DNA from 4 places in the Paenibacillus sp. R14(2021) genome. Region 3 is predicted to be linked to each of the others. Evidence: a T-box and tRNA genes for the amino acid it is inferred to sense, from the RefSeq annotation. Region 3 holds a T-box; the other regions hold tRNA genes.

What was found. A T-box is a leader RNA that pairs with one kind of tRNA and senses whether it is charged. The one in region 3 lies ahead of KXU80_RS05720 (glutamine--tRNA ligase/YqeY domain fusion protein), so its partner is inferred to be a tRNA-Gln.
Positions count from the first base shown of each region.
Region 1: it has a tRNA-Gln gene. The T-box ahead of KXU80_RS05720 (glutamine--tRNA ligase/YqeY domain fusion protein) is inferred to sense a tRNA for this amino acid. The anticodon was not compared.
Region 2: it has a tRNA-Gln gene. The T-box ahead of KXU80_RS05720 (glutamine--tRNA ligase/YqeY domain fusion protein) is inferred to sense a tRNA for this amino acid. The anticodon was not compared.
Region 4: it has a tRNA-Gln gene. The T-box ahead of KXU80_RS05720 (glutamine--tRNA ligase/YqeY domain fusion protein) is inferred to sense a tRNA for this amino acid. The anticodon was not compared.

Region 1 covers NZ_CP080269.1:3,484,815-3,492,326, reverse strand. The annotation lists rRNA gene KXU80_RS16270 (23S ribosomal RNA) at 1-1,497, shown strand, start outside; tRNA gene KXU80_RS16265 (tRNA-Asn) at 1,621-1,696, shown strand; tRNA gene KXU80_RS16260 (tRNA-Thr) at 1,701-1,776, shown strand; tRNA gene KXU80_RS16255 (tRNA-Glu) at 1,792-1,866, shown strand; tRNA gene KXU80_RS16250 (tRNA-Val) at 1,881-1,956, shown strand; tRNA gene KXU80_RS16245 (tRNA-Gln) at 1,968-2,043, shown strand; tRNA gene KXU80_RS16240 (tRNA-Lys) at 2,051-2,126, shown strand; tRNA gene KXU80_RS16235 (tRNA-Leu) at 2,161-2,240, shown strand; gene KXU80_RS16230 (ABC transporter ATP-binding protein) at 2,590-3,423, shown strand; tRNA gene KXU80_RS16225 (tRNA-Gly) at 3,571-3,645, shown strand; tRNA gene KXU80_RS16220 (tRNA-Arg) at 3,652-3,728, shown strand; tRNA gene KXU80_RS16215 (tRNA-Pro) at 3,757-3,833, shown strand; tRNA gene KXU80_RS16210 (tRNA-Gly) at 3,843-3,916, shown strand; gene ppc (phosphoenolpyruvate carboxylase) at 4,250-7,060, shown strand.
Region 2 covers NZ_CP080269.1:2,959,686-2,967,197, forward strand. The annotation lists gene KXU80_RS13755 (sensor histidine kinase) at 1-1,024, opposite strand, end outside; gene KXU80_RS13760 (PspA/IM30 family protein) at 1,128-1,814, opposite strand; gene KXU80_RS13765 (PspC domain-containing protein) at 1,818-2,297, opposite strand; gene KXU80_RS13770 (PspA/IM30 family protein) at 2,297-2,992, opposite strand; gene KXU80_RS13775 (LiaF transmembrane domain-containing protein) at 3,043-3,336, opposite strand; tRNA gene KXU80_RS13780 (tRNA-Leu) at 4,509-4,590, opposite strand; tRNA gene KXU80_RS13785 (tRNA-Arg) at 4,599-4,675, opposite strand; tRNA gene KXU80_RS13790 (tRNA-Cys) at 4,692-4,765, opposite strand; tRNA gene KXU80_RS13795 (tRNA-Gly) at 4,777-4,851, opposite strand; tRNA gene KXU80_RS13800 (tRNA-Gln) at 4,858-4,933, opposite strand; tRNA gene KXU80_RS13805 (tRNA-His) at 4,960-5,035, opposite strand; tRNA gene KXU80_RS13810 (tRNA-Trp) at 5,054-5,127, opposite strand; tRNA gene KXU80_RS13815 (tRNA-Tyr) at 5,140-5,224, opposite strand; tRNA gene KXU80_RS13820 (tRNA-Thr) at 5,229-5,304, opposite strand; tRNA gene KXU80_RS13825 (tRNA-Phe) at 5,333-5,408, opposite strand; tRNA gene KXU80_RS13830 (tRNA-Asp) at 5,423-5,499, opposite strand; tRNA gene KXU80_RS13835 (tRNA-Met) at 5,533-5,609, opposite strand; tRNA gene KXU80_RS13840 (tRNA-Val) at 5,626-5,701, opposite strand; tRNA gene KXU80_RS13845 (tRNA-Glu) at 5,781-5,855, opposite strand; tRNA gene KXU80_RS13850 (tRNA-Ser) at 5,861-5,951, opposite strand; tRNA gene KXU80_RS13855 (tRNA-Asn) at 5,957-6,032, opposite strand; rRNA gene KXU80_RS13860 (23S ribosomal RNA) at 6,156-7,512, opposite strand, start outside.
Region 3 covers NZ_CP080269.1:1,188,409-1,195,920, reverse strand. The annotation lists gene KXU80_RS05735 (phytanoyl-CoA dioxygenase family protein) at 1,139-1,945, shown strand; gene KXU80_RS05730 (Gfo/Idh/MocA family protein) at 2,016-3,014, shown strand; gene KXU80_RS05725 (Gfo/Idh/MocA family protein) at 3,018-4,091, shown strand; T-box leader at 4,427-4,681, shown strand; gene KXU80_RS05720 (glutamine--tRNA ligase/YqeY domain fusion protein) at 4,760-6,439, shown strand; gene KXU80_RS05715 (hypothetical protein) at 6,704-7,441, shown strand; gene KXU80_RS05710 (vWA domain-containing protein) at 7,454-7,512, shown strand, end outside.
Region 4 covers NZ_CP080269.1:4,336,043-4,343,554, reverse strand. The annotation lists gene KXU80_RS20315 (methyl-accepting chemotaxis protein) at 378-2,156, opposite strand; gene KXU80_RS20310 (hypothetical protein) at 2,195-2,464, shown strand; gene KXU80_RS20305 (M48 family metallopeptidase) at 2,802-3,455, opposite strand; tRNA gene KXU80_RS20300 (tRNA-Gly) at 3,612-3,682, opposite strand; tRNA gene KXU80_RS20295 (tRNA-Pro) at 3,696-3,772, opposite strand; tRNA gene KXU80_RS20290 (tRNA-Cys) at 3,794-3,864, opposite strand; tRNA gene KXU80_RS20285 (tRNA-Gly) at 3,869-3,943, opposite strand; tRNA gene KXU80_RS20280 (tRNA-Leu) at 3,947-4,033, opposite strand; tRNA gene KXU80_RS20275 (tRNA-Leu) at 4,046-4,131, opposite strand; tRNA gene KXU80_RS20270 (tRNA-Lys) at 4,145-4,217, opposite strand; tRNA gene KXU80_RS20265 (tRNA-Gln) at 4,225-4,300, opposite strand; tRNA gene KXU80_RS20260 (tRNA-His) at 4,327-4,402, opposite strand; tRNA gene KXU80_RS20255 (tRNA-Trp) at 4,428-4,501, opposite strand; tRNA gene KXU80_RS20250 (tRNA-Tyr) at 4,514-4,598, opposite strand; tRNA gene KXU80_RS20245 (tRNA-Thr) at 4,603-4,678, opposite strand; tRNA gene KXU80_RS20240 (tRNA-Phe) at 4,707-4,782, opposite strand; tRNA gene KXU80_RS20235 (tRNA-Asp) at 4,797-4,873, opposite strand; tRNA gene KXU80_RS20230 (tRNA-Met) at 4,907-4,983, opposite strand; tRNA gene KXU80_RS20225 (tRNA-Val) at 5,000-5,075, opposite strand; tRNA gene KXU80_RS20220 (tRNA-Glu) at 5,093-5,167, opposite strand; tRNA gene KXU80_RS20215 (tRNA-Ser) at 5,186-5,276, opposite strand; tRNA gene KXU80_RS20210 (tRNA-Asn) at 5,282-5,357, opposite strand; tRNA gene KXU80_RS20205 (tRNA-Ala) at 5,374-5,449, opposite strand; tRNA gene KXU80_RS20200 (tRNA-Ile) at 5,458-5,534, opposite strand; rRNA gene KXU80_RS20195 (23S ribosomal RNA) at 5,648-7,512, opposite strand, start outside.

The sequences.
Region 1 (7,512 bases), 2.3 Mb from region 3:
AGGTTGATATTCCTGTACCACCGTAAGCCGTTACGAGCAATGGGGTGACGCAGAAGGATAGTGACGCGGGCTGATGGATGCCCGTCCAAGCAGTGAGGCTGATGTGTAGGCAAATCCGCACATCGATAAGGCTGGGCTGTGATGGGGAGCGAAAATTGCAGTAGCGAAGGTCATGAGTTCAGGCTGCCAAGAAAAGCCTCTAGCCAGGTGAAGGTGCCCGTACCGCAAACCGACACAGGTAGTCGAGCAGAGTATGCTAAGGCGCTCGGAAGAACTCTCGTTAAGGAACTCGGCAAAATGACCCCGTAACTTCGGGAGAAGGGGTGCCTCGGTAGGGTGAATAGCCCGAGGGGGCCGCAGTGAAAAGGCCCAAGCGACTGTTTAGCAAAAACACAGGTCTGTGCGAAGCCGTAAGGCGAAGTATACGGGCTGACGCCTGCCCGGTGCTGGAAGGTTAAGGGGAGTGGTTAGCCGCAAGGCGAAGCTATGAACCGAAGCCCCAGTAAACGGCGGCCGTAACTATAACGGTCCTAAGGTAGCGAAATTCCTTGTCAGGTAAATTCTGACCCGCACGAATGGCGTAACGACTTGGGCGCTGTCTCAACGAGAGATCCGGTGAAATTTTAATACCTGTGAAGATGCAGGTTACCCGCGACAAGACGGAAAGACCCCATGGAGCTTTACTGCAGCTTGATATTGGACTTTGGTACGATCTGTACAGGATAGGTGGGAGCCTAAGAAGCCGGAGCGCCAGCTTCGGTGGAGGCAACGTTGGGATACCACCCTGATCGTATCGGAGTTCTAACCTGGTACCGTAATCCGGTACAGGGACCGTGTCAGGTGGGCAGTTTGACTGGGGCGGTCGCCTCCTAAAATGTAACGGAGGCGCCCAAAGGTTCCCTCAGAATGGTTGGAAATCATTCGCAGCGTGCAAAGGCATAAGGGAGCTTGACTGCGAGACCTACAAGTCGAGCAGGGACGAAAGTCGGGCTTAGTGATCCGGTGGTACCGAATGGAAGGGCCATCGCTCAACGGATAAAAGCTACCCTGGGGATAACAGGCTTATCTCCCCCAAGAGTCCACATCGACGGGGAGGTTTGGCACCTCGATGTCGGCTCATCGCATCCTGGGGCTGAAGTAGGTCCCAAGGGTTGGGCTGTTCGCCCATTAAAGCGGTACGCGAGCTGGGTTCAGAACGTCGTGAGACAGTTCGGTCCCTATCTGTCGTGGGCGTAGGAAATTTGAGAGGAGCTGTCCTTAGTACGAGAGGACCGGGATGGACGCACCGCTGGTGTACCAGTTGTTCCGCCAGGAGCACCGCTGGGTAGCCAAGTGCGGACGGGATAAGCGCTGAAAGCATCTAAGCGTGAAGCCCCCCTCAAGATGAGATTTCCCAATTCGTAAGACCCCTGGTAGACGACCAGGTTGATAGGTTCGAGGTGGAAGTGCAGCAATGCATGCAGCTGACGAATACTAATCGGTCGAGGGCTTATCCTATTGAACCCTGTTAAGGGGTTCACTTCGGAAACCAACGTTAACATCTTCGCTCAGCTAAGTAATGAACTTCGCAAAGGTTCGTATCCAGTTTTCAGGGTGAAAGTTGCCCGAATGTATTACCGTTCCCTGATAGCTCAGTTGGTAGAGCACTCGACTGTTAATCGAGTTGTCACAGGTTCGAGTCCTGTTCGGGGAGCCATTTTGCTCTCATAGCTCAGTAGGTAGAGTGCATCCATGGTAAGGATGAGGTCACCGGTTCGATCCCGGTTGAGAGCTCCAGTGATTTTTACATAAGGCCCGTTGGTCAAGTGGTTAAGACACCTCCCTTTCACGGAGGTAACAGGGGTTCGAGTCCCCTACGGGTCACCATCTCTCTCATTTTCGGAGGCTTAGCTCAGCTGGGAGAGCATCTGCCTTACAAGCAGAGGGTCGGCGGTTCGATCCCGTCAGCCTCCACCAATTTCTGATAATGGGGATTAGCCAAGCGGTAAGGCAACGGACTTTGACTCCGTCATTCCCTAGGTTCGAATCCTAGATCCCCAGCCATTTATTTGAGCCATTAGCTCAGTTGGTAGAGCACCTGACTTTTAATCAGGGTGTCGTAGGTTCGAGTCCTACATGGCTCACCATTTTCTTATAATGAAAATGGTATATATTTTATGTGCGCGTATGGCGGAATTGGCAGACGCACCAGACTTAGGATCTGGCGGGCGACCGTGGGGGTTCAAGTCCCTCTACGCGCATAATTCAAAGAGACCCTTTATGTAATGGGTCTCTTTGTGCATAACTCTGTGGATATTCGGATTAAATTGCGGCCAAACCCAGGCCGGGCTTGAGAAAGCTGTCCACAATTTCAAAGCTCATCTGTGGGAAGAGGAACAATTGCAGGGGGAAATGCGACCAGCAATGTACCTTTATACACGGAGTTATACACGGTACGAATATTTATGTGCATGAACATATAATATGAAGTACATGAATTAGAAATTACCCAGAATAACTTGACGGTTTAATTGAGAATGGTTATCATTGAATGTATCTTATTGTGAGAACGATTATCACTTTATGGGAGCTGCAAGGAGTGGACATGGTATGAACGTAATGAACACTGCCAACCTTAACATTGGCTATGAAGAACGACTGATTGTCGAGAACTTGAATATAACGATCCCCAAAGGGAAAATAACAGCCTTAGTCGGTGCTAATGGATCAGGGAAATCCACGATTTTAAAAACGATGGCACGGCTGATGTCGCCTTCAAGCGGCAGCGTATTATTGGATGGCAAATCAATACATAAACAGTCTACCAAGGAAGTGGCAAGGCAGCTTGCCATTCTGCCGCAGAATCCAACGGCGCCTGACGGGCTGACGGTATCTGAGCTCGTTTCTTACGGCCGTTTCCCTTATCAGAAAGGTTTTGGGTCCTTGAACAAGGAGGATCGTGCAATCATTCAGTGGGCTGTTGAGCGTACGGGCTTGTTGGAGTTTAAGGATCGACCTATCGATCGACTTTCAGGCGGCCAGAGGCAGCATGCATGGATTGCAATGGCCCTTGCACAGCAAACAGACCTTCTCTTCTTAGATGAGCCTACAACATATTTGGATATGGCCCATCAACTCGAGGTGTTGGAGCTGCTACAGCAATTGAATGCGACTGCGGGCAGAACGATCGTTATGGTTGTTCATGATTTGAATCATGCTTCACGATACGCGCAGCACATGGTAGGCATTAAGAAAGGCAAAGTCATAAGCGTAGGGTCACCAGAGGCTGTTATGACGAAAGATGTACTGCGTGAGGTATTCGGCATTGAGACGGATATTATTCCGGATCCGCGTACCGGCGTTCCGTTATGCTTTCCTTACGCGCTGGCAGGAAGCCAAGAGGAACCGGAAGTAATCGGGCTGGAGCCGGTAATGGTTAGCTGAGAATTTGGCGAAGTTCACGATAAAAAAGCAGGATGCAGCCCGAACAATAATTTTTTAATTTTTTTCTTCAAAAAGGGTTGCATTCTGTTTAGGGCCATGATATATTATTACTTGTCGCGCTTAAGAAAAAGCGACTGACACTGAAATGCGGAAGTGGCTCAGCGGTAGAGCATCGCCTTGCCAAGGCGAGGGTCGCGGGTTCGATTCCCGTCTTCCGCTCCATATTTTGCGCCCTTAGCTCAGCTGGATAGAGCGTTTGACTACGAATCAAAAGGCCGGGAGTTCGAATCTCTCAGGGCGCGCCATTTTTTTTAAAGTAGATTATACATATATCGGGACGTAGCTCAGCTTGGTAGAGCACCTGGTTTGGGACCAGGGGGTCGCATGTTCAAATCGTGTCGTCCCGACCATATTTATCTGCGGGTGTAGTTCAATGGTAGAACTTTAGCCTTCCAAGCTAATAGCGTGGGTTCGATTCCCATCACCCGCTCCATTATATTTAGAATCAAAGCCTTGGACTCCAAGGCTTTTTGTTTTATATGTTTATCATTTGCTTTCATTCCTCATGTGAAAAAGCTTCAACCGGTACTTGATTTGTAGTATGATGGTTAGAGTTAAAAAACCGTCACTTCTGGTTAAATTAGCTTATGTAGAGGTTTGCTGCGGGCAAAACCTATAAATAGGCTGAGTAAATACACATTTTGGTCTGCGTACTGCTTTAAAAACCGAAGATTATGTTTAGCATTGGTTATGCGGTTATGCTGTGCAAGCCAACGACGATGCTTGAAATGCGGTTTTGCATTGTAAACCTTAAGGAGGATTTGGAATGTCGGAACATGCTGGAACAACAATGACTACAAGCCGACCGCAAGCGAATAACTTGCTGCGCCGAGATGTGCGTTTCCTGGGTAACATTTTGGGGGATGTACTCGTTCATCAAGGCGGTCATGAGCTGCTGGAGAATGTCGAGAAAATTCGCGAGATGAGCAAGACGCTGCGCGCGGAATTTTTACCTGAGCTTTACGAGGAATTCAAGCAGGTTATTGATACGCTGAATCCCGTAACCCGCCATCAGGTTATTCGTGCATTTGCGATTTATTTTCAGCTGGTGAACATTGCCGAGCAGAATCATCGAATTCGCCGTAAACGCGATTATGAGCGTTCATCCGGTGAGAAGGTGCAGCCGGGTTCCATTGAAAGCGCCATTCAGACATTGAAGGATCGCGGAATCGACGTGGATAACGTCAAAGAAATCATTGCGGATATTTCCCTAGAGCTTGTTATGACTGCTCATCCGACAGAAGCTACGAGACGCGCCGTACTGGATATTCATCAGCGCATTGCTTCTGAAATGATGGAGCTGGACAACCCGACGCTTACATACCGCGAACGGGAGAAATTGCGTGAGAAGCTGCTGAACGAAGTGCTTACCTTGTGGCAAACGGACGAGCTTCGCGACCGTAAACCGACGGTTATTGATGAAGTGCGTAACGGCATGTACTATTTCGACGAGACTCTGTTTGAAGTTCTTCCAAGCGTATATGAGGAACTTGAACGCTGCTTGGACAAATACTATCCAACTGAACGCTGGCATGTTCCGACCTACCTCCGTTTTGGCTCGTGGATCGGGGGAGACCGTGACGGCAATCCTTCGGTTACCGCCCGTGTAACATGGGAAACCTTGAAGCTTCAACGCGGACTTGCGCTGGAAAAATACGAAGAGCTGCTGACAGAAGTCATGGGCCAGTTGAGCTTCAGCACGAATATCGTTGAAGTTTCCGATGAACTGATCGAGTCTATTAAGAAAGACCGCGAGCAGGTCGTTGAGACTCGTTGCGTGGAACTGTGGCGCAACGAGAAGGAGCCTTATCGCATTAAGCTTGGCTATATGCTCGAGAAGCTGGCTAACGCACTCGACGAATCGCTGAAGGGTTCGTCTAAGCGGTATAACAGCGCGGATGAGCTCAAAGCAGATTTACTCGTTATTGATCGCAGCCTGCGTCATCACTTTGCGGATTACGTGGCAGATACGCATATTCGTAAGCTTATCCGTCAAGTGGAACTGTTCGGCTTCCATCTGGCTGCACTTGACGTACGTCAGCACAGCAAGGAGCACGAGAGTGCGATGACGGAAGTACTGGCGAACATGAACATTGTAGCCGACTATGCAGCCCTTTCTGAGGATGAGAAAATCGAACTGCTGCATGATCTGCTGAATGATCCGCGTCCGCTTACTTCGCCGCATTTTGCTTATTCCGAGGGAACGCGCGAATGCTTGGATGTGTACCACACGATTTACCGTGCGCAAGCGGAGTTCGGTGCTAACTGTATTTCCAGCTACCTGATCAGTATGACGCAGGGTGCAAGCGATATGCTGGAAGTCATGGTGTTCGCCAAAGAAGTCGGCATGTTCCGCAAAGAAGCGAACGGCGAGGTGCGCTGTACACTGCAGGCGGTGCCGTTGTTTGAAACCATTGACGATTTGCATGCTGCGCCTGGCATTATGGAACAGCTCTTTGCTCTTCCCGTGTACCGGAAAGCTGTAGAAGCGCGCGGTAACTTGCATGAAATCATGCTTGGCTACTCCGACTCCAATAAGGACGGCGGCGTGGTTACGGCGAACTGGGAGCTGCGCGTTGCGCTCAACTCGATTACGAGCGCAGCGAAGAAGTTTGACGTAAAGCTGAAATTCTTCCATGGACGCGGCGGCGCACTTGGTCGCGGCGGCATGCCGCTGAACCGCAGTATTCTGGCGCAGCCTCCGCATACGGTAGGCGGCGGCATTAAAATTACGGAACAAGGCGAAGTGTTGTCTTCCCGTTACTCCATGAAGGGAATTGCCTATCGCAGCTTGGAACAAGCGACTTGGGCGCTTGTGACGGCGGCTCGTTTGGCAAAATACCCGGAGCAGGAAGTCGACGATTTGGCTGGCTGGGAAGAAATTGCTCGCGGTATCTCGGAGACGGCGCTGCAGAAGTATCAGGATCTGATCTTCCGTGATCCGGACTTCATGACCTTCTTCAAGGAATCAACGCCGCTGCCTGAGGTTGGCGAGTTGAATATCGGTTCCCGCCCTGCGAAGCGTAAAGGCAGCGATCGTTTTGAAGACCTGCGCGCGATTCCATGGGTGTTTGCATGGACGCAAAGCCGCTACTTGCTGCCGGCTTGGTATGCCGCTGGAACGGCGCTGCAAGGTTATGTTCAAGATGACAGTGACCGGATGGAAACGCTGCGCGTCATGTACGAGAAATTCCCGTTCTTCACGTCGTTAATCGATAATTTGCAGATGGCGCTTGCCAAAGCGGATCTTCAAATCGCGAAGGAATATGCCGGCATGATTGCGGATGGAACGATCCGTGACCGGATCTTCACGCAAATTCAAGAAGAATACGAGCGGACATCCGCATTCATCTTGCAGATTACGGGCCAAGCGGAGATTTTGGATAACGTTCCGGTTATTCAGGAATCGATACGCCTTCGTAACCCGTACGTCGATCCGCTCAGCTACATGCAAGTGCAGCTGTTGATCGAACTCCGCGACAGCCGCGCCAAAGGCGAAGAAGACGACCTGCAGCTCCTGCGCGAAGTGCTGCTCACCATCAACGGCATTGCAGCGGGGCTGAGAAACACAGGTTGATAAAGATGATTGGTTTGCGTAAGATGATTGGTTTGCGTTCCCTTCGCGAGAAGGGAATGCAGCATTCATCTATTGCATCGCGAGAAGGGAATGCAGCATTCATCTATTGCATCGCGAGAAGGGAATGCAGCATTCATCTATTGCATCGGGAGAAGGGAATGCAGCATTCATCTATTGCTTCGCGAGAAGGGAATGCAGCAAGCTATTCTTTCGTCAAAATAAAGATGAATTCAAGGGCCGGGTGCCCGTATGGGCAAGTACCATGCGGGCACCCGGCCTTTGGTAGGAATGAACAGGAGCAGATCGCAATATTCATAATGAATGACCATCAATGAAGGTACTACAAGATGATAATGGAATCGAACTATTTTAGAGCAATTAATCATGACCCGTGAATTATGAGTTTGAATCCATATTCTTCCTGTTATTCATTGCCTCGGTATGCGCTTTAA
Region 2 (7,512 bases), 1.8 Mb from region 3:
TAATGAGCTTCATCGAGCCCCCGAGCACGTTGACCCGTTCCTCTATGGTGAGTAAGCCGTAGGACGTTTGTTTCTTCTCTTCCAAATTAAACCCGCTTCCGTTATCCTGGATGGTCAGCCGGACGTAAGGACCCGCATGCTGCAGATAGATATTGAGCTGATCCGCTTTGGAGTGGCGCAGCGCATTCGAGAACGCCTCTTGCGCAATTCGAAACAAATGATCCTCTGCTTCCGAATCCAGCTTGATCGTCGCATCCGCTTCCAGCGTGATCGCCATCGGTACCTTCTGTTTCAATTCTTCAATCAGGCTATGAAGCGCCTGACTCAAATTCTTGCCATCCAAATGCACCGGTCTCAAATGCAGCAGCAGCGCGCGCATTTCCGATTGCGCCACGGATGCCATCTCCTCAATGAGCTGTACCTGGCGCTTTGCGCGCTCCCAGTCTTTCTCCAGCGTACGGCTGACAGCCGTTGCCGTCATCGAAATCGCGAACAGCTGCTGACTGACAGCATCATGCAGCTCGCGGGCCAGACGTTCCCGCTCCTCGATCACAGCCGAGAAACGCACCTGCTCCGTCCATACGTCGTCCTCCTCGGACAACGCTTCCGTGTCCGCCCTGCTGCTTCCCTCTGCGGGCAATGTCACGCGTTGACGCTTACGCCGTTGTTGATCCGTCAGCCGCTTAAGTGCGGCACGGAGCTTCATCCCTTGTAAATAACTGTAAACGGCAGCGAGCACAAGCGCAACCGCAATGACCGTCAACCCGATCAGCGCCGCTTTGCTTTGCAGCGCAAACAGCTTAACATAGCCGGTTCCCTGCAGCACCAGTACGATTAATCCAAGAATGACGAATAACCACAGCACCGTTTCCGCAGCATTTCTTCTTTTCTCGGCCTGAATGGGCGGCGGTACCCCGTCATTGCGGTAAACTGGATATTGGCCCCGCTCTGCCACAACCGTCTCCGAACTGTCAGCTTGAGTTTCTAACGGCTCTTGCTTCGGCACGGACGAATGCTCGCTCACGGCCCTCCCCCTTCCTTATGTAAACGCGTAAAAACATGCCAGTGGCCGATGCCGCTTACTCGCATCGACCAAATGGGCATATTGTTCAGCTGTTGGAGTGGACTTATTCGCCTGATGGCGGGTTCAGCTTGCTTTTAAGTGCTTGCAGCTGCTCTTCGACTTTCAATTGCTTTGCCGTATCGACTGTGCTTACTGCGGAAGGAGCGTTATACGTTCCGAACGGTCCTCGAATGACATCCGCTTCTGCTTCCAGCTGCATGATCTTCTCTTCCATACGGCTGAAACCGCGTGAAGCGCTGCCGCTTTCGATGGAATGTACAGATGCTGCCTGTGCCATTTGTTTCTTGGCTTTGGCCATTTGCGCGCGGGCTGCGAGCTCATTGCGCTTGTTGCGGAGCTGGTAGTATTCATCCTTCATCCCATGCAGCTGGTTCATCAGCTCCTCGGCCTGAGTCTTTGCACTCGCATGCAGTTCGGCGTACTCCGCAGTCTTTTGATCGAAGAAGATTTTCTCCTCCAGCAGTTTGCGTGCAAGCTCTTCCTGACCAGCGCGAAGTGCAGTTTCGGCTTTTCCTTCGCGGTCAACGCCGCCTCTTTCCGCTTCGTCCAGGCGCTGTTTCATACGACGCTCATTGGCCATTTGCTTCGCGACCGTCAACTCCGCTGTGTGAATTTCTGCCTCCATATCGCGGAGATATTGATTCAGCATGACAACCGGATCTTCCATTTTGTCCAAGAGCTCATGTACGGAAGCTTTCGTCATATCCTTCATACGTTTGAAAATACTCATCGTTTAAAACTCTCCCTTCTCGTGTTTCGCTAGTTTGGCGCGAAGCTCTTCGATTTCTTTCTTCAATGCGCGTTTCTCCAAGTCTTCCATCATCGCATCAATGTTGGAGGCAGGTTGTGCCTGGGTCTGAGCGGGTGGATGCTGCCAATTGTTCATCGGTCCTGGATTTGTGGAATTCCCGTAGGAGCTTCCATGTCCGTGACCCGGACCGTTTCCACCGTTTCCGTATTGGCCACCTCCATAGGGACCGTTATTCCATCCGCCATTGAATCCACCTGCTCCGGGACCATAACCGCCGTATGGATCCTTCGGCACGACTAAACCTGCCAAGATATAAACGAGAATCAATGCTCCGCTTGTAAAGACAGTCACGACGATAAGAAGAATCCGCAGCAGCGTCGCATCGACGTTCAACATTTCGGCAAGTCCGCCGCATAAGCCGAACAGTTTTTTATCGCGGCGCGACCGATACAGTTTCTTCATTACGATTTCCATCCTTCCTGCTGCAGTTTACGTTTCAGCGACTCCATCTCCCGTTCGATAACGGATTGCATCGTTTGTCCTGCACTGGTCAGAAACTCTTGCCCCGCTTTGCGCAAATCGCGTAAGCTCCGTGCTTCCAGCTCTAGGTCGCTGATCCGGTCTTCCAGCTTGCGGAACATGCCGGAAGGCTGTTGGCCCGGTGAACTGTTATACACACCGCCATTGGCATATCGTTGGTTCAGCCGCTGCTGCAGACGAAGGGACTCCATTCGTGCCGCAAAATACTCCCGTTTATCGTAGACGCTTTGATATTCGCTGCGCAGCTCGCGCAGCTGTTCCTCTAGATCCTTCACGCTCACCGCGGCCTGCTCGTAGAGCTCATGGTATTGATTAGCGCGCTCTTCGCTGGCTGCCTTCTCCATCAGCGCGATGCGGGCGACATGTTCTTCGCCGGCTTTAAGGGCAATGATGGCTTGCTGCTCGCGTTTCTCCTTTAACTGCTCCGCCTGCAGCCACTGTACTTTGAGATGATTGCTGTGACCGAGACACTGTTGATACAGCTTCTCTGCTTGTATAATTTCTTCCCTTGTGGACCACAGAAACTGGTCGATCAGCTTCACTGGGTCTTCCGCTTTCTCCAATCGCTCGTTTAGCGTAGCGACTGTCATATCCCGCACTCTTCGCATAATGCTCATGATTTAAGCCTCCTCCGTTCCAGAACTTCAATGACGATCACTGTTGTATGTTAGACGCGGTTATGACGATTTTTGAAATAAGACACGCCCCAAACGATCAAGCCGATTGCCAGCAGAAGCGTGATAATACCAGCCAGTTTGCCGAGCAGCATAAGTCCGCCCACAACGATCAACACGGCTCCGATTATTTTGCTGTTGTTTTTTACGCCGACAACGCCGAGTCCGATCAGGATGAAGGGCATCAAGAAACCAATGATGCCTCCCAGATTAATGTGCAGGAATTTCAAGACCATAAGTCCTCCGACCAATACCAGTATCGCGCCAAGTGCATTTTTTCCGTTCATTGTTCAGTCACCGCCTTTCTATAAGTTACTGTTATTCGTTTCTTACGTTGCTTGCCTTGCCGTTGTTTCGTTTCTTGCTTATGTCCTTATTGTAGGTTGTTTTGCCATGATTCAAAACGGACCCGCGACGGTTTTTAGCCCTAGACCTCAGGCGGGGAGCTAGCAGACCCTAAGACCGAACACATGCATAAAAAGCATTTGCTGCACGACTCAAACGTCATTTGCACCTATTTAATTCAGGTTGTACCTGCTTGCTCCTTTATGAGCTACGACTGCAGTTCAGCCCTCTCAACACACATCTAGCCTCTACTTGCCTATACCTATCCGTGTTTCCTATCGTACCTTTCACTGCTCTTCGACACATCTCTAGTTGACAAAGTCTGCAGAACCACTGACCTGCAGACAAAATAAGCTTTAGTAATTTTTTAATTTCTCCGCCTATTTAGACGAAGAAATAAATTCATCCTCTTTTGAACGTGTTTTATTCGTTTAGAGCAGCATGAAAAGCCTCGATTAAACGTCGTTGCATTGTCGGCTCAACTGCTGTCAATTCCGCTTCTATTGCTTGTACACGTTCCATACTCAATGTTACTTGCGGTGTTGTTATCTAATGATGATTCAAAAATTCAAGCCTATTGGCGGTTGGCGGATGCGTATAATGCAATCTTGATCCTTTGAGGAGCCCTACGCGTTTTGATTCTTTCCTTCTCAAGGAGGGACAACGCACTCACCGTTGTTTTAACCGCTCTAAAGAAATTCCTCCATGCTGATTTAAAACAAATCGATGTAAGGCGAACTCAAATGCCTGGCGGCCATACCATTTGTATCGTTCAACCCAATGATAGCTTCCGTTCCGCTCAATGTTGCGCTCGAGTAGTCAGCCAAATACATCTCTTTTTGCGATTCATAGTAAACATATGTATATATAAATATGAAAGCACCTTCGGAATCATGGACAAAGTCATCATGAACACGGTTGCCAAATCATAAACTGCTTATTCTTCGGAACATCCGTGTCGCAGAGCGGACACGTTTCAACAATCTCATCTTGAATGGCTGCTGACTGATTCAACACCATCTACACCCCACCCTTTTACAAAATTGAAATATAAGACTAGAACGCAAAAACGCTGTATGTACATAATGTACATACAGCGCTGAAATTTTTAAATTGGTGCCGGCGAGAGGACTCGAACCTCCACGGTTTCCCTCACGATTTTGAGTCGCGCGCGTCTGCCATTCCGCCACGCCGGCATATTTAATGGCGTGCCCTAAGAGATTCGAACTCCTGACCTTTTGATTCGTAGTCAAATGCTCTATCCAGCTGAGCTAAGGGCACATGTTGTATAAATTTGTGGAGGCGCCACCCAGACTCGAACTGGGGGTAAAGCTTTTGCAGAGCTCTGCCTTACCACTTGGCTATGGCGCCAGATAAAAAATTGGAGCGGAAGACGGGAATCGAACCCGCGACCCTCGCCTTGGCAAGGCGATGCTCTACCGCTGAGCCACTTCCGCATAAAATGGCTGGGGATCTAGGATTCGAACCTAGGGAATGACGGAGTCAAAGTCCGTTGCCTTACCGCTTGGCTAATCCCCAACATAAAGCTTTTGGTTTAGTTAAAATGGGGCGACCGATGGGAATTGAACCCACGAATGCCGGATCCACAAACCGGTGCGTTAACCACTTCGCCACGATCGCCATACAACAATATTTAATTGGCAGGGGCAGCAGGAATTGAACCCACACTAACGGTTTTGGAGACCGCTGTTCTACCCTTAAACTATGCCCCTAGGTAAGAAAAGTGGTGGAGGATGATGGATTCGAACCACCGAACTCAGAGAGAGCAGATTTACAGTCTGCCGTGTTTAGCCACTTCACTAATCCTCCATGATGGTGCCGGCGAGAGGATTCGAACCCCCGACCTACTGATTACAAGTCAGTTGCTCTACCAACTGAGCTACACCGGCAAGTTATTCAATTATTGCTTGTCAAGAATGGTGGCTCGGGACGGAATCGAACCGCCGACACGAGGATTTTCAGTCCTCTGCTCTACCGACTGAGCTACCGAGCCGTACTTGGTTATAATGGCGGAGCCGACGGGATTCGAACCCGCGGTCTCCTGCGTGACAGGCAGGCATGTTAGGCCTCTACACCACGGCTCCACATTATAATTCTCGGTATACACCGAAGGTAATTGGTTGCGGGGGCAGGATTTGAACCTGCGGCCTTCGGGTTATGAGCCCGACGAGCTACCGAGCTGCTCCACCCCGCGTCATTGTAAATCATTATGGTGGAGGCTGACGGGATCGAACCGCCGACCCTCTGCTTGTAAGGCAGATGCTCTCCCAGCTGAGCTAAGCCTCCATGTTTGAGCAACAAGTAATACTATAACCTATTTCTTATGCTCAATGCAACTGTTTTCTTGAAGGAATTTCAGAGAAAATGGTGACCCGTAGGGGACTCGAACCCCTGTTACCTCCGTGAAAGGGAGGTGTCTTAACCACTTGACCAACGGGCCAGATCTGGCGGAGAGCGAGGGATTCGAACCCTCGAGACGCGGTTAGCGCCTACACGATTTCCAATCGTGCTCCTTCGACCACTCGGACAGCTCTCCAGAAATGGCTCCCCGAACAGGACTCGAACCTGTGACAACTCGATTAACAGTCGAGTGCTCTACCAACTGAGCTATCAGGGAACGGTAATACATTCGGGCAACTTTCACCCTGAAAACTGGATACGAACCTTTGCGAAGGTCATTACTTAGCTGAGCGAAGATGTTAGGGTTGGTTTCCGAAGTGAACCCCTTAACAGGGTTCAATAGGATAAGCCCTCGACCGATTAGTATTCGTCAGCTGCATGCATTGCTGCACTTCCACCTCGAACCTATCAACCTGGTCGTCTACCAGGGGTCTTACGAATTGGGAAATCTCATCTTGAGGGGGGCTTCACGCTTAGATGCTTTCAGCGCTTATCCCGTCCGCACTTGGCTACCCAGCGGTGCTCCTGGCGGAACAACTGGTACACCAGCGGTGCGTCCATCCCGGTCCTCTCGTACTAAGGACAGCTCCTCTCAAATTTCCTACGCCCACGACAGATAGGGACCGAACTGTCTCACGACGTTCTGAACCCAGCTCGCGTACCGCTTTAATGGGCGAACAGCCCAACCCTTGGGACCTACTTCAGCCCCAGGATGCGATGAGCCGACATCGAGGTGCCAAACCTCCCCGTCGATGTGGACTCTTGGGGGAGATAAGCCTGTTATCCCCAGGGTAGCTTTTATCCGTTGAGCGATGGCCCTTCCATTCGGTACCACCGGATCACTAAGCCCGACTTTCGTCCCTGCTCGACTTGTAGGTCTCGCAGTCAAGCTCCCTTATGCCTTTGCACGCTGCGAATGATTTCCAACCATTCTGAGGGAACCTTTGGGCGCCTCCGTTACATTTTAGGAGGCGACCGCCCCAGTCAAACTGCCCACCTGACACGGTCCCTGTACCGGATTACGGTACCAGGTTAGAACTCCGATACGATCAGGGTGGTATCCCAACGTTGCCTCCACCGAAGCTGGCGCTCCGGCTTCTTAGGCTCCCACCTATCCTGTACAGATCGTACCAAAGTCCAATATCAAGCTGCAGTAAAGCTCCATGGGGTCTTTCCGTCTTGTCGCGGGTAACCTGCATCTTCACAGGTATTAAAATTTCACCGGATCTCTCGTTGAGACAGCGCCCAAGTCGTTACGCCATTCGTGCGGGTCAGAATTTACCTGACAAGGAATTTCGCTACCTTAGGACCGTTATAGTTACGGCCGCCGTTTACTGGGGCTTCGGTTCATAGCTTCGCCTTGCGGCTAACCACTCCCCTTAACCTTCCAGCACCGGGCAGGCGTCAGCCCGTATACTTCGCCTTACGGCTTCGCACAGACCTGTGTTTTTGCTAAACAGTCGCTTGGGCCTTTTCACTGCGGCCCCCTCGGGCTATTCACCCTACCGAGGCACCCCTTCTCCCGAAGTTACGGGGTCATTTTGCCGAGTTCCTTAACGAGAGTTCTTCCGAGCGCCTTAGCATACTCTGCTCGACTACCTGTGTCGGTTTGCGGTACGGGCACCTTCACCTGGCTAGAGGCTTTTCTTGGCAGCCTGAACTCATGACCTTCGCTACTGCAATTTTCGCTCCCCATC
Region 3 (7,512 bases):
TGAATCGTGTACAGGGCTGTCAGTGCTTATTCGTTGATATGAACTTTCTTCGTCTTATAGACGTGCCCATCAATTAGCCTACCGTATGCGGCCAGCTTGTCATTGACAATGACTTTAATCGTCTCTTCAACGGTTGGCTGGATGATAGTCGCGCCTGTATATGATCAAAGAATGACCGCTCCATCACGTTCACATCGACGAATCCTGAGGTTCCAAGAACGTCCCCTTTGGACGTGTACTGAAAGACTGCCCACTTGTCCCAAGTCGTATTGCTCGAAGGCTGTTCCACACCGTAATGAACGACCCACGCGGCCAAGCAAAAAGTGCTTTGCCTAGGTTTGAACGCGAAAAGGCCGCGCCAGTGTAAACCATGGCCGGATGACCCGTAAGCCGCTCTACAAGGAAGGTGATATCGGCGTTGTCCTTCATGGCTTCAAAGGCCGCAATGCGGCTTTTTTCATTTTAAGGAGGCGCAGCCGGTTGCAATATGCAAAGAAGCGCAAGCATCGGCAGATTGGTACGGCAAGTATTTGGAATTCAAGCTGTTCGTCGAAGATCCGCTCTATCTGGAGCTTAGAGCTGACAGCGGGATGATGGTAATCTGATCGAGCTTTGGAGCGATTATGACGGAGTAGATGGGCGGTAACGAGCAGCGCATCTATGCGATTGATTTTGGCGCCAAATAGCAGTTGCCTCCGAAGGGTCACGTTCTCGTCGATAACGATCGACGTAGGCGCGGTCCTTTTTGACGCAGGGTGCAAGCGGCAAGGGCGTAGGTGGTCTGATAGGGAGAACAGTTTCATGAACACGATATTTTATAAGATATATTTAATATGTCATTATATCTTTGGAAGTTAGAAGAAATCAAATGTTCAGCATGTCGTAAAGTTGCATAAATGGCTTCAATACGGGATAAAACAGGAACGGCTTATCGACAATCTTCGCTCTATTTGAAAGGGAAGTTGATCGTTGTACATGTTTTATATGTATGATATATTTAGGCCGAATGTAAAAGAATGGAGGTGGTACCCTTTGTCCAAGCGGGGTTCTCGGTGAGGTAATTACGCATTGTCCGGCCTCATTCGTATGACTGTCAGCTGCTTCACACTCACTTTAGGAAGTGTCAGGAGGTTGTCGCATGACTGCTGAACAGAATCTAGGACTTCATGCCTTATCCCAACCTGGTGAATTTACGGCGCTTGACCGGTTTATGTTTGAATCATGGGGATATTTGGTCATCCCGAATGTATTGTCGGCCGACCAAGCGCAAGCTTGCTTGGAAGCCGCCATTCGCCTGCATGAGAAGGCGGGCACATCAGGATGGGCCCAAGTCGGCCGCGGGTTCGAGACGGAGCCGACACTTGATGAATTGATTGACCACCCAGCCATCCTGCCGAAAGTAAGAGCTCTGTACGGCGACCGATTCATTCTGCAATCTGCATGGTGCACGAAGCAGCTGGCATTCGGCGGCGCTGGCGGATGGCACCAAGACGGCTCGGGCGCCTACGATTTCAAGCAATTGGCGTATCCCATTCCACTGCTTCAGCTTCGCGCTTCGTATTTGCTCACCGATCAGTCATTGCCTCGGATGGGCAACATGGAAATGATCCCGGGCAGCCATAGAGCACAGGTGCCGCTTCCCCCGGACATTCGCCGCGACAAGGGTGATCTGCCGATCGGACAGGTGATTTGCGCACCTGCGGGCTCCGTGCTGCTCTTCCATAATGCGGTATGGCACCGTACCTACATGCATGACGGCAATTATGATCGATACACCGCGCATTATATATACAGTCCGCCTTGGGTCCGCTTCTCGGATCGATTCGTGAACGACAAGGAGTACCTGGAACGCACAACGCCCGTTCGACGTTATTTGGCTGGAGAGTACGAACGTCCGGACGCACCGTTCGGCGCAGGGTACCCGGTCGTTTTTGACGTTGAATAAGCAAATTTTGGTGAACGAGAAAGTTGATTGCGCCTGCGAGTCATGACATTCGTTTATGGAGGGGAAATCAATGTTGAATGTGGCCATGATTAGCAAGTGGCACGTACATGCCGAAGGATACGCCAAGCAGCTGCAAGCTCTTGGAAGCGTTAATATAACGGCGGTGTGGGATGAGAATAGCGATAGGGGACGCAACTGGGCAGAGGAGCTTGGCGCTGCATTCGAAGCCGATCTGCATGCGCTGCTTCGAAGAGACGACGTAGACGCCGTTGTCGTCAACGCTCCGACCAGCATGCATGCCGAAGTGATGGTTGCCGCCGCAAACGCAGGCAAGCATATATTCACGGAGAAAGCGATGGCGCTGACCGTGGCGGAATGCGATCAAATCGCTGCAGCCGTGCGGAATGCGGGCGTCCAATTTTGCATTTCGTTTCCCGCGCGCACGAGACCGCAGCATTTGTTCGCGAAACAGCTGCTGGATGATGGTCTGCTAGGTGCCGTGACGCTGCTGCGCATTCGCAACGGCCATGATGGCGCGCTGAATAACTGGCTGCCCGAATATTGGTACGACGAGCAGCAAGCGGGCGGGGGAGCGATGATGGATCTAGGCTGCCATCCGATGTACTTGGCAAGCTGGCTGCTCGGACAGCCTCGGCGAATCACGTCCATGTTTAATTATTTCACCGGCAGGTCCGTCGAGGATAATGCGCAGTGCTCCATCGAATTCGAGAACAATGCGGTTGCGCTGCTGGAAACGAGCCTTGTGACGTATCAGACGCCTGCCGCATTCGAGCTGTACGGCACGGAAGGCACGCTGATCATCTCCGGAGAGAGCGTCAAATTCATTTCCAAGCACGCGAATTCGCCGCTGCAGGGATGGATAACGCCAAGCCGACTGCCGAAGGAGCAGCCGCTCCCGCTTACGCAGTGGGTGAACAGCCTGCTGAACGACGAGCCGATGCCTTTCGGTTTGGAGGATGGCACCAAGCTGACGGAGCTGCTGGAAGCAGCTTATATCGCGCATCGTGAACGAAGAACCGTGGAATTCAAGCGTTCGGGAGGGAGATAAGCGATGCGGACCGTGAAAATAGGCATTATCGGCTGCGGCATGATCGCGAACGACAAGCATATGCCGAGCCTGGCTAAGGTGGAAGAGGCGGAAATGGTCGCGTTCTGCGATCTGAATGAGGAGAGAGCCCGCGCGGCGGCGTTGAAGTACGGGGTTCCAGGCGCGCGCGTGTACACGGATTACAAGCAGCTGCTCGCCATGGAGGACATTGAAGTCGTCCACGTGCTGACGCCGAACGTTTCGCATGCGGTCATTTCGATTGATGCGATGGAAGCCGGCAAGCACGTCATGTGCGAGAAGCCGATGGCGAAGACCGGCGCCGAGGCAAAGGCCATGGTCGACGCCCACGTCAGAACCGGCAAGAAGCTGACGATCGGATACCAGAACCGGAGCAAGGCGAACTCGCAGCTCCTGCGCAAGATGATTGTGAACGGTGAGCTTGGCGAGATCTATTACGCGAAGGCGGTCGCGACGAGGCGCAGAGGCGTTCCGACCTGGGGCGTTTTTCTGGACAAGGAGAAGCAAGGCGGCGGTCCCATGATCGATATCGGCACGCATTCGCTAGACCTGATACTGTGGTTGATGAACAACTACGAGCCGGAGAGCGTGACGGGCAGTGTGTTTCATAAGTTGAAGCATACGCCGAATGCCGCAAACGAATGGGGCTCTTGGGAACCGGATCAGTTCGAGGTGGAGGATTCTGCCTTCGGCTACGTGAAGTTCAAGAACGGCGCCGTCGTGTCGATTGAAACCAGCTGGATGCTGAACATCGCGAAGTCGGAAGGCTCGTATTTGTGCGGAACCAAGGGCGGCGCCGATTTCAAAGACGGCTTGCGGATCAACGGCGAGCGTGACGGAAGCTTGTTCCTGAACGTCATTAATGTGGATCCGAACGCAAGGGAGCTGTTCAGGGGCGAGAAAATGACCGATTTCGAGTATGAAGCGAAGCAGTGGATTCATTGTATCGTGAATGACACGGAGCCGCTCGTGAAGCCCGAAGAAGCGATGGTGGTATCGGCAATTCTTGAAGCCGTCTATATTTCTGCCGAAACAGGCAAGCCTGTTTACTTCGATTAAGACGCATATGCGAATAGGAGAAGGGGCGGGCCGCAGCGTTCGCCTCTTTCTTATTGGGATCGAATAATGTGCGGTATAAGGATGAAATGAGGGGCGCATGCAGGGATGAAGCTATTCGTGGCAAGACACGGTCAAACCGAATGGAATGCCGCTAACCGCGTATCCGGAATAACGGCAGCCATATTAGGGGACTTCATTGGCAGAACGGTTCATATCGTATGCGAACTATTACGCAGGCAACCGCGAAGTTACAGAATATTCGTTTAATTAGTATCAATCCCGGACATTTAGCCGTTTACAAGCATGATATTCATTTGTTATCCTAGACAAAATATTCAAACGCGATGATGAGAAGAGTAGCGGACAACACGCTTCCACAGAGAGCTCCGGCAGCTGAGAAGGAGCAAAGCGCCTGTTCGTGAACCAAGCCTCTGAGCAGCATGCCGGAACCGATTCGGGGATGGCAGGACGGGCGCTCCCGTTACAGGGCTAGAGTATCGCATGGCTTGCTGCAATGCCGTACTTGAAGAGGTTAATATGGCGACATATTAATGAATCTGGGGTGGTACCGCGAAAATTTCGTCCCCAAGACAACAGGTCTTGGAGGTGAAGTTTTTTTGTTTTTTGTGCCGGTTATTACGATACCCATTCATTAGGAGGCGCCGACATTGGATAACGAAACATCTCGCACGGCCGATTATTTTCTAGTTAAATTAATAAACGAGGAGCTCGATGCAGCTCCGTTCGACAGAACCATGTGCACGCGGTTTCCGCCCGAGCCGAACGGTTATCTGCATATCGGAAGCGCCTACGCGATCCAGACGAATGTCGAGATCGCACAAACCTATAACGGCAAGTTCCATTTGCGCTTCGATGATACGAACCCTCTCAAGGAGGACATCGCGTATGTGAACGCGATTATTGAGGATATCAAGTGGCTCGGATACGATCCCGGGGAGCATATCTACTTCGGCTCGGATTACGCGGAACGTATCTACGATGCCGCCGTCATCCTAATCAAGCGGGGCAAAGCGTACGTCTGCGACTTGACGCCGGTGGACGTGTCCGCTTATCGGGGCACCTTGACGGAGCCGGGCGTAGACAGTCCCTACCGGGAACGATCCATTGAGGAGAATCTGATCCTGTTCGCGAGCATGAGAAACGGCGATTTCAAGGCAGGCGCTAGCGTCCTCCGTGCCAAAATCGACATGCGCTCGCCCAACATCAACCTGCGCGACCCCATCTTGTTCCGTATTGTTCATGCCAGCCATTATCGAACAGGCAGCGATTGGTGTATCTATCCGATGTACGACTTTGCCCATCCGATTCAAGATGCCATCGAGGGCATCACCTATTCGTTATGCTCGATCGAGTTCAAGGACCATCGGCCCTTGTACGAATGGGTGCTGCGGGAGCTTAATATCCCCGCGCCTCCGAGGCAAAGGGAGTTTGGACGGCTCAGCTTAACGGGCGTCGTGACCAGCAAGCGGTTCCTGCGTCAGCTAGTTGAGGGCGGTTACGTAGATGGCTGGGACGATCCGCGGCTTCCTACGCTTCGCGGTATGCGCAGAAGAGGCTATACGCCGGAGAGCATCCGCAGCTTCATTGCTGAGATCGGCAGCATCCGAACCCAAAGCACCGTGGACATCTCGCTTCTGGACCACTGCCTACGGCAGGATTTGAAAGAGAAGACCGTGAGCGTCATGGCCGTTCTGAAGCCGCTCAAGGTCGTTATCACCAACTACCCGGAAGGGGCTTCGGAGATGTTGATGATCGACAACAACAGCGAGAACGCATCCCTTGGAAGCAGAGAGGTTCCTTTCTCCAGAACGCTGTATATCGAGCGTGACGATTTCGAGGAGCTTCCCCCCAAGGGCTTCCACCGCCTAAGTCCGCATGCCGAGGTCAGATTGAAGGGCGCATATTTCATTCGATGCGAGGAAGTCGTCAAGGACGAATTGACCGGTGAAATTACGGAGCTGCGCTGCACGTACGACCCGGACACCAAGAGCGGTACGGGGTTTACCGGCCGTAAGGTGAAGGGAACGATTCACTGGGTAGACGCTGCGCAAGCGGTGAAAGCAGAAGTGCGTTTGTACCATGAATTGCTCCTTGCTCCAAGCGTTCCGGGGGAGGACGGCGGAAATTGGGCCGATGCCATCAATCCGGAGTCGCTTGTAATCGTGAGTAATGCTTGGATCGAACCGTTCGCGAAGCATGCTCGGCCAGAGCAGCAATTTCAGCTTTTCCGCCATGGTTATTGCTGCGTCGATTCCAAGCATTCGCCCGGCGAGAACCTCGTCTTCAATCGAACGGTGCCGTTGAAGGATTCGTGGAATAAGAAATAAGCCGAATTTGAGTCATATAAGATCTACAAAGCCGCGTTCTTCGCGGCTTTTTTTTATTGCATGATCGCTAAACTCGGAATCTAGCTATTTTATTGAATATTATGTAATGGCATATGGTATAATTTCCAAATCATAACTATTAGAAGCGGAGGAAATTACCGTTGATCGACCTTCAGACATCAGGTGTCGGCGTTCTGCATGTAACTTATTCCAGCTTGGGACGTACATATAGTGCAGTTATGCGGGGAGCGGGAGGAATCGGGCTTGACTGGAACATCGTTTATTAAACTACTGGGACTGCTTCTTGGCGTGGCGGCCGTAAACGTATTGGTGCTGTCTCCCGGCTTCATCGGCCTCGAGATCGGAGGCAGCGCCTTCTCGGCAGCATGCGGAATCACGTTGTTCCTTGCCAGTGCGCTTGCGCTTCTCTATGGGAGCTACGCACTGCTCTTTAAACCTCCTCTTGCGCTTCCGGTAAAGGAAATCAGAACGCACGAGGATTACATTGAAGCGTTGTCCCGTTATAAGCGAATGAAAGCGCTGGAGCATGAGATCACGCTGGCACTGGAGCAGCTGGACCGCTTACATAAGAAGAAGGATACGTTGCTGAACGTGCTTCAGCAGCGATTCGATCCGGCGGAGCTCAGCTATAAGAAGTTCGCTTCTACCATTCTTGAAGTAGAAAAACTATTTTATTTGAACGTTCGCAGCATCTTGAATCGACTGAGCGTCTTTGACGAGTCGGAGTTCAAGCGTCTCCAGGGGAGGCAGGCAGCATCGCTTCCGAAGGATCTTCTCCAGGAGAAGACGGCGATGTACAACGAGTACCTTACCTTCGTCAAGAATTCCCTAGGAACCAATGAAGAAATCTTGTTGAAGCTAGATAAGCTGCTGCTGGAAATCTCGCGCCTCGACAGCTTCGAGCCGGGTGACATTGAGAATATGCCATGTATGCAAGAGATCGACGCGTTAATCCAGCAAACGAAATTATACAAACAATGAGAGGTGCTCTGAATGGTGAAAAAGGGGAAGTTCTTTCTAATTTCCGGTATTTTTCTAGTATGCGTATTCGG
Region 4 (7,512 bases), 2.8 Mb from region 3:
TTCAGAATTGTGTTTATGCATCCCTCTGCGGCGAGCACGGTATGGCCGTCTCATCCCCTTTTTCCTATCTTTTTATCGTATTCATTCACTTAGTGAAGCACAGACTCTATTGGGCTCTATTTAACATGTGATTCTTGCGTATCTCTGACACCAAAATCCGAAATAGATATATCAGAGCGAGCACTAGATTTACGCAGCTGACCATTAGCGGTGAGCCGTTTGCCGTACAACTCCCCTGCCTATATAGGCTATCTCTGATCCGCACAGCCAGCTGGCTCGTTATTTTGTATACGGACGATACTAAGGCAGAGAACGCAAAAACCACATCCTCGAGCGGATGTGGTTTTCATGGTGGAGCCGGACTTACTTCCTATTCGCTACGCTACTTTTTCGGTTTCCCCTGCCCTCTCTGGGCTTTCGGCAATTGCTTTTATGGTTTCATCTTCGATTTTGAACGCGCTTATTTCCTGGTACAGCCTTTGCGATAATTCATTGATGTCGACCGCTTGGCGGGCAATATCGCGAATCGCACCGTCCTGATGCAGACTGGAAGCATTCACTTCCTGAACTGCCGCCGCTGTTTCTTCCGCAATGGATGCTACGTTTTGAACGGCTTCGGCGAGCGTCGCATTTCTAGCCTGGGTCGTATCTGCCTTGTGATGAATTTGCCCGATCTGCCTGCTGATTTCCTGAATCGATTGATCGATTACAGTGAAGGAGAACAGCGTTTCCGATACTTTATGATCCTGTTCCTCCAAGCTTGCTTTCGTTTCCAGCATATGAGTTTGGAACGTTTCCATGCCGGAATGTAATTCGCCGATCATGATACCAATATGTACGGATGACTCCTTTGTTTGCTCCGACAGCTTCCTAACTTCGTCGGAAATCACCGCAAAGCCTTTCCCATAGGTCCCCGCCCGAGCCGCCTCGATAGCCGCGTTCAAAGCGAGAACATTCGTTTGATTCGATACTTCCGTAATGGAATTCGTGATTTTCGAGATTTGGTTCGATAACTCGGTCAGTCTGCTTAAAGCCTCATACACCTTGCCAATCGAATCGCGGGAGAACTCGGAGGCTCTCTTCAATTCGGTAACAGCCGCAGCTCCTTTGCGGGTATTCTGATTGGCCTCATTACTTGTCGTCAGCATAGCTTCGGTATATGCCGTGATCGCATGGATTTCCTGGTTCAGCTCCTGAATCAGTCCGGCGCTTTGTTCCGTTTGCCCAGCCTGCTGCTCTGCGCCTACGGAAATTTCCTGTATGGTCTTTACGATATCTTGGTTCGAATTGGCGGTAATCGAAGAGGATTGTTGAAATGAGCGCGAGTAAGCGGAAAGCGAAGATGCGACGGCAAGCGTTTGCTGAAGCATGTCCCGCACTCTGTTCACCATGTGATCGAAATGATGGCTCAGGCGGCCTAACTCGTCGTTAGAAGAAGAGTTGATCTGATGCCTCAGGTCTCCATCGGCGATCTTCCGCAGCGCCGATTGCAGCTTGTTCACAGGGAGCAAGAAGGAACGGATAAGCAGGAACGCGACCACAATCGTGAATATAAATACGAATACCGCCGCGTACACGGAAATCGACATCGTCTGGTTCAGCAATGCAAAAGAATGGCTCTGCGCCTGCTCGGCATTGTCGGCAGCGGCCGTATATAATTGTTCATTGTCCTTCAGCATCGTTTGGTTCAACGCAATAGCCTTCGTATGCAGCTCGTCGATTTTATCCAGAGCAGCCATGGGATCCAGATCTACATCGTTCATCGTATCCACCAGACCGTCAAAGTAGGCCGTATACGCCTTACCCTGACTTTGCAAGCCTTGCAATTTTTGATAGGAATCCGTATCGGCCGCAAACGTAATCAATGCCATTTCGGCAAACAGCTGTTTTTTCTTCTCTGCAAAAGGATCAACGGCTTCCAAATCGCTTGATTTGGCCAAGTTGGTTTCCAAACCGTTCATTTCTTGCAGCAGCTGCGTGATTTTAGCCACCGTGATACGGTTCTCCATCTCCGCTTTTTGCGTTTCCATCGATACTTCTACCAGCTTCGTTTTATTGCCTTGGTAAAGAGCCGTTCCCGCAAAGAGAAGAGCAATGGCAGCGAAACTTAAAATCAGCTTCCATTTCATCGACAAATATACGACATTTCGCCACATAATGACATCCTCCAATAGGTCTGTTTAACTAGAAGTTTATGACTTGGGTATTAAATGCCTATCATTTTTATGTAACGGAGATGTTAAATATTTCTTCTAGTGGGCAAAGGTCCGATTTGATCGAATTAGATATATTGCCTATGGAGGCCCATGCGCATCGCGGGTTGCTCGTTGATCTAGACAAGCTCGGAGATACCGCGGCAATCGCCAAGACTGGTGTACCGATTAACGACAGCAGCTGGACGTGGAAAGATTTTATGGATGTGGAACAGCAATTGCGGGAAAAGGGGGAGTTCAAGCAGCATTGATGTAGCGCAGTCGGTTGCCGATGCGTCTGCCGACAGCCGCGGATTCCCGATCAACAAGAATGCTTACGACATGCAGGTGGACAAGCTGAAACAATCGGGTACGATCCATGGAGTGGCTGTGTGGACAATGAAAAGCTGGATGTGTTGAAGGGGAATTTAACGGGAGCTGTTCACTGGGTCAGAACGCCTTCGAAAATAAACGAAACGATTATAAATGAAGCCAGAGCCTTCTTCTGCGGGTCAGAACACAACGGGGCAAACGTCAACGCTCATTGCAAACAGAATCGACCTCATTCTGAACGAATAGCCGATGAAAACAGACAGGCCGGGGCAAACCTTAAAGCGTCATGGCCTGTCCGTATCGCGCCAGATACGCTTCCTTCTCTTTATAGTCCGGCATAATACTCCCTACCAATCTCCAGAATGACCGATCGTGATTCATATGCGCAAGATGGCATAGCTCATGAATAATGACGTAATCGATGACCTCGATCGGGGCCATGGCTAGCCGGTAGTTAAACGTTAGCTGCTTCTTCGAGCTGCAGCTTCCCCACTTCGTGCTGGACTCGACAATTTCAATCGATTTAGGCGTTACTTTCAGCTGCTTTTGATATATTAGAATACGTTCCAAAACAACCTTCTTGCAGCTTGCAAAATAAAACTTTTTCAAACGCTGTCTAAGTTCTTCTTCATTCCGTGCCGTTGTATTAATTAAATCACTCAAAAGGCAATATTGCCCCAGGTGGAGGAACTTGCCCTCCTCTTGATAATCCTTCATCTGCAGCGCCTCACGGGCTTTCTCAAGCCGATCCAGTTGTGCCGTAATGGCCTGTCCGTGCTGTCTTACTGCGCGCAAGATCTGCTCGTCGCTTGTACCGTTGGGGGCCTTCACCGTAATGAACCCGTTAGGCTCGATATGGATGGAAAGCTTCTTCCCAGCGCCGTATGCGACATGAACGTCAATGGTTCGCTGCTCAAGTTGAATCTCCATAATCTCCATCTTTTCTTTTGCGTATTAATAAAGCTATTGCGGGATTCTTCAATTCTAACGCTCTGTTTATCAGGCGTCTACCTGGCGGTACGCAGCAACCGTAAACAACAAGAAGCCTTTCATCCGGATGGATAAAAGGCTTCTGTTAAATAGGAAAGCGGGTGATGGGAATCGAACCCACACCATCAGCTTGGGAAGCTGAAGTTCTGCCATTGAACTACACCCGCAATAATAAGGATATGGTCGGGATGACACGATTTGAACATGCGACCCCCTGGTCCCAAACCAGGTGCTCTACCAAGCTGAGCTACATCCCGCGATCGAAAACAAAACATTCAAGGCGCCACCCAGATTCGAACTGGGGGTGAAGCTTTTGCAGAGCTTTGCCTTACCACTTGGCTATGGCGCCATGATGGAGCGGAAGACGGGAATCGAACCCGCGACCCTCGCCTTGGCAAGGCGATGCTCTACCGCTGAGCCACTTCCGCAGATGGTGCGGTCAAGAGGACTCGAACCTCCACGTCATTGCTGACACTAGAACCTGAATCTAGCGCGTCTGCCAATTCCGCCATGACCGCATATGTGATTGATGGTGCGGTTGATGGGACTCGAACCCATACGCCTGGTGGGCACTACCCCCTCAAGATAGCGTGTCTGCCAATTCCACCACAACCGCATAACAAGAAAAGTGAGCCATGTAGGACTCGAACCTACGACACCCTGATTAAAAGTCAGGTGCTCTACCAACTGAGCTAATGGCTCAAATAAATGGCTGGGGATCTAGGATTCGAACCTAGGGAATGACGGAGTCAAAGTCCGTTGCCTTACCGCTTGGCTAATCCCCAACATAAAGCTTTTGGTTTAGTTAATATGGGGCGACCGATGGGAATTGAACCCACGAATGCCGGATCCACAAACCGGTGCGTTAACCACTTCGCCACGATCGCCATATAACAACTAACAACATTCAATTGGCAGGGGCAGCAGGAATTGAACCCACACTAACGGTTTTGGAGACCGCTGTTCTACCCTTAAACTATGCCCCTAGGTAAGAAAAGTGGTGGAGGATGATGGATTCGAACCACCGAACTCAGAGAGAGCAGATTTACAGTCTGCCGTGTTTAGCCACTTCACTAATCCTCCATGATGGTGCCGGCGAGAGGATTCGAACCCCCGACCTACTGATTACAAGTCAGTTGCTCTACCAACTGAGCTACACCGGCAAGTTATTCCATTATTGCTTGTCTAAAATGGTGGCTCGGGACGGAATCGAACCGCCGACACGAGGATTTTCAGTCCTCTGCTCTACCGACTGAGCTACCGAGCCGTACTTGGTTATAATGGCGGAGCCGACGGGATTCGAACCCGCGGTCTCCTGCGTGACAGGCAGGCATGTTGGGCCACTACACCACGGCTCCACATTATAATTCTCGGCTCACACCGAAGGTAATTGGTTGCGGGGGCAGGATTTGAACCTGCGGCCTTCGGGTTATGAGCCCGACGAGCTACCGGGCTGCTCCACCCCGCGTCATTGTAAACATTTATGGTGGAGGCTGACGGGATCGAACCGCCGACCCTCTGCTTGTAAGGCAGATGCTCTCCCAGCTGAGCTAAGCCTCCAGAAAGAAAGATGAAGATGGTGACCCGTAGGGGACTCGAACCCCTGTTACCTCCGTGAAAGGGAGGTGTCTTAACCACTTGACCAACGGGCCTGATCACGATAAAAGTTCTGGCGGAGAGCGAGGGATTCGAACCCTCGATACGCGGTTAACGTATACACGATTTCCAATCGTGCTCCTTCGACCACTCGGACAGCTCTCCAGAAATGGCTCCCCGAACAGGACTCGAACCTGTGACAACTCGATTAACAGTCGAGTGCTCTACCAACTGAGCTATCAGGGAATAGGTTGAACAATCTTGGTGGAGCCAAGCGGGATCGAACCGCTGACCTCCTGCTTGCAAGGCAGGCGCTCTCCCAGCTGAGCTATGGCCCCAAAGGGAATGGTTGGCCTTAGTGGACTCGAACCACCGACCTCACCCTTATCAGGGGTGCGCTCTAACCAGCTGAGCTAAAGGCCAATAAAAAACCCACTACGAGGTGGGTGTACCTTCAATCTATGTAAAGATGACACCCTAAAAACTGAATATGATTTCATGCAAAACAATTAGCTGGTTGTCTCTGTGAAAGACGTTAGGATAAGCCCTCGACCGATTAGTATTCGTCAGCTACATGCATTACTGCACTTCCACCTCGAACCTATCAACCTGGTCGTCTACCAGGGGTCTTACGAATTGGGAAATCTCATCTTGAGGGGGGCTTCACGCTTAGATGCTTTCAGCGCTTATCCCGTCCGCACTTGGCTACCCAGCGGTGCTCCTGGCGGAACAACTGGTACACCAGCGGTGCGTCCATCCCGGTCCTCTCGTACTAAGGACAGCTCCTCTCAAATTTCCTACGCCCACGACAGATAGGGACCGAACTGTCTCACGACGTTCTGAACCCAGCTCGCGTACCGCTTTAATGGGCGAACAGCCCAACCCTTGGGACCTACTTCAGCCCCAGGATGCGATGAGCCGACATCGAGGTGCCAAACCTCCCCGTCGATGTGGACTCTTGGGGGAGATAAGCCTGTTATCCCCAGGGTAGCTTTTATCCGTTGAGCGATGGCCCTTCCATTCGGTACCACCGGATCACTAAGCCCGACTTTCGTCCCTGCTCGACTTGTAGGTCTCGCAGTCAAGCTCCCTTATGCCTTTGCACGCTGCGAATGATTTCCAACCATTCTGAGGGAACCTTTGGGCGCCTCCGTTACATTTTAGGAGGCGACCGCCCCAGTCAAACTGCCCACCTGACACGGTCCCTGTACCGGATTACGGTACCAGGTTAGAACTCCGATACGATCAGGGTGGTATCCCAACGTTGCCTCCACCGAAGCTGGCGCTCCGGCTTCTTAGGCTCCCACCTATCCTGTACAGATCGTACCAAAGTCCAATATCAAGCTGCAGTAAAGCTCCATGGGGTCTTTCCGTCTTGTCGCGGGTAACCTGCATCTTCACAGGTATTAAAATTTCACCGGATCTCTCGTTGAGACAGCGCCCAAGTCGTTACGCCATTCGTGCGGGTCAGAATTTACCTGACAAGGAATTTCGCTACCTTAGGACCGTTATAGTTACGGCCGCCGTTTACTGGGGCTTCGGTTCATAGCTTCGCCTTGCGGCTAACCACTCCCCTTAACCTTCCAGCACCGGGCAGGCGTCAGCCCGTATACTTCGCCTTACGGCTTCGCACAGACCTGTGTTTTTGCTAAACAGTCGCTTGGGCCTTTTCACTGCGGCCCCCTCGGGCTATTCACCCTACCGAGGCACCCCTTCTCCCGAAGTTACGGGGTCATTTTGCCGAGTTCCTTAACGAGAGTTCTTCCGAGCGCCTTAGCATACTCTGCTCGACTACCTGTGTCGGTTTGCGGTACGGGCACCTTCACCTGGCTAGAGGCTTTTCTTGGCAGCCTGAACTCATGACCTTCGCTACTGCAATTTTCGCTCCCCATCACAGCCCAGCCTTATCGATGTGCGGATTTGCCTACACATCAGCCTCACTGCTTGGACGGGCATCCATCAGCCCGCGTCACTATCCTTCTGCGTCACCCCATTGCTCGTAACGGCTTACGGTGGTACAGGAATATCAACCTGTTGTCCTTCGACTACGCCTTTCGGCCTCGCCTTAGGTCCCGACTTACCCTGAGCGGACGAGCCTTCCTCAGGAAACCTTAGTCTTACGGCGGACAAGATTCTCACTTGTCTTTTCGTTACTCATACCGGCATTCTCACTTGAATGCGCTCCACCAGTCCTTACGGTCTGACTTCAACGTACATTCAACGCTCCCCTACCCCTGCAACATAAGTTGCAAGCCATAGCTTCGGTGGTGTGTTTAGCCCCGTTACATTTTCGGCGCAGAGTCACTCGACCAGTGAGCTATTACGCACTCTTTAAATGGTGGCTGCTTCTAAGCCAACATCCTGGTTGTCTTTGCAACTCCACATCCTTTCCCACTTAACA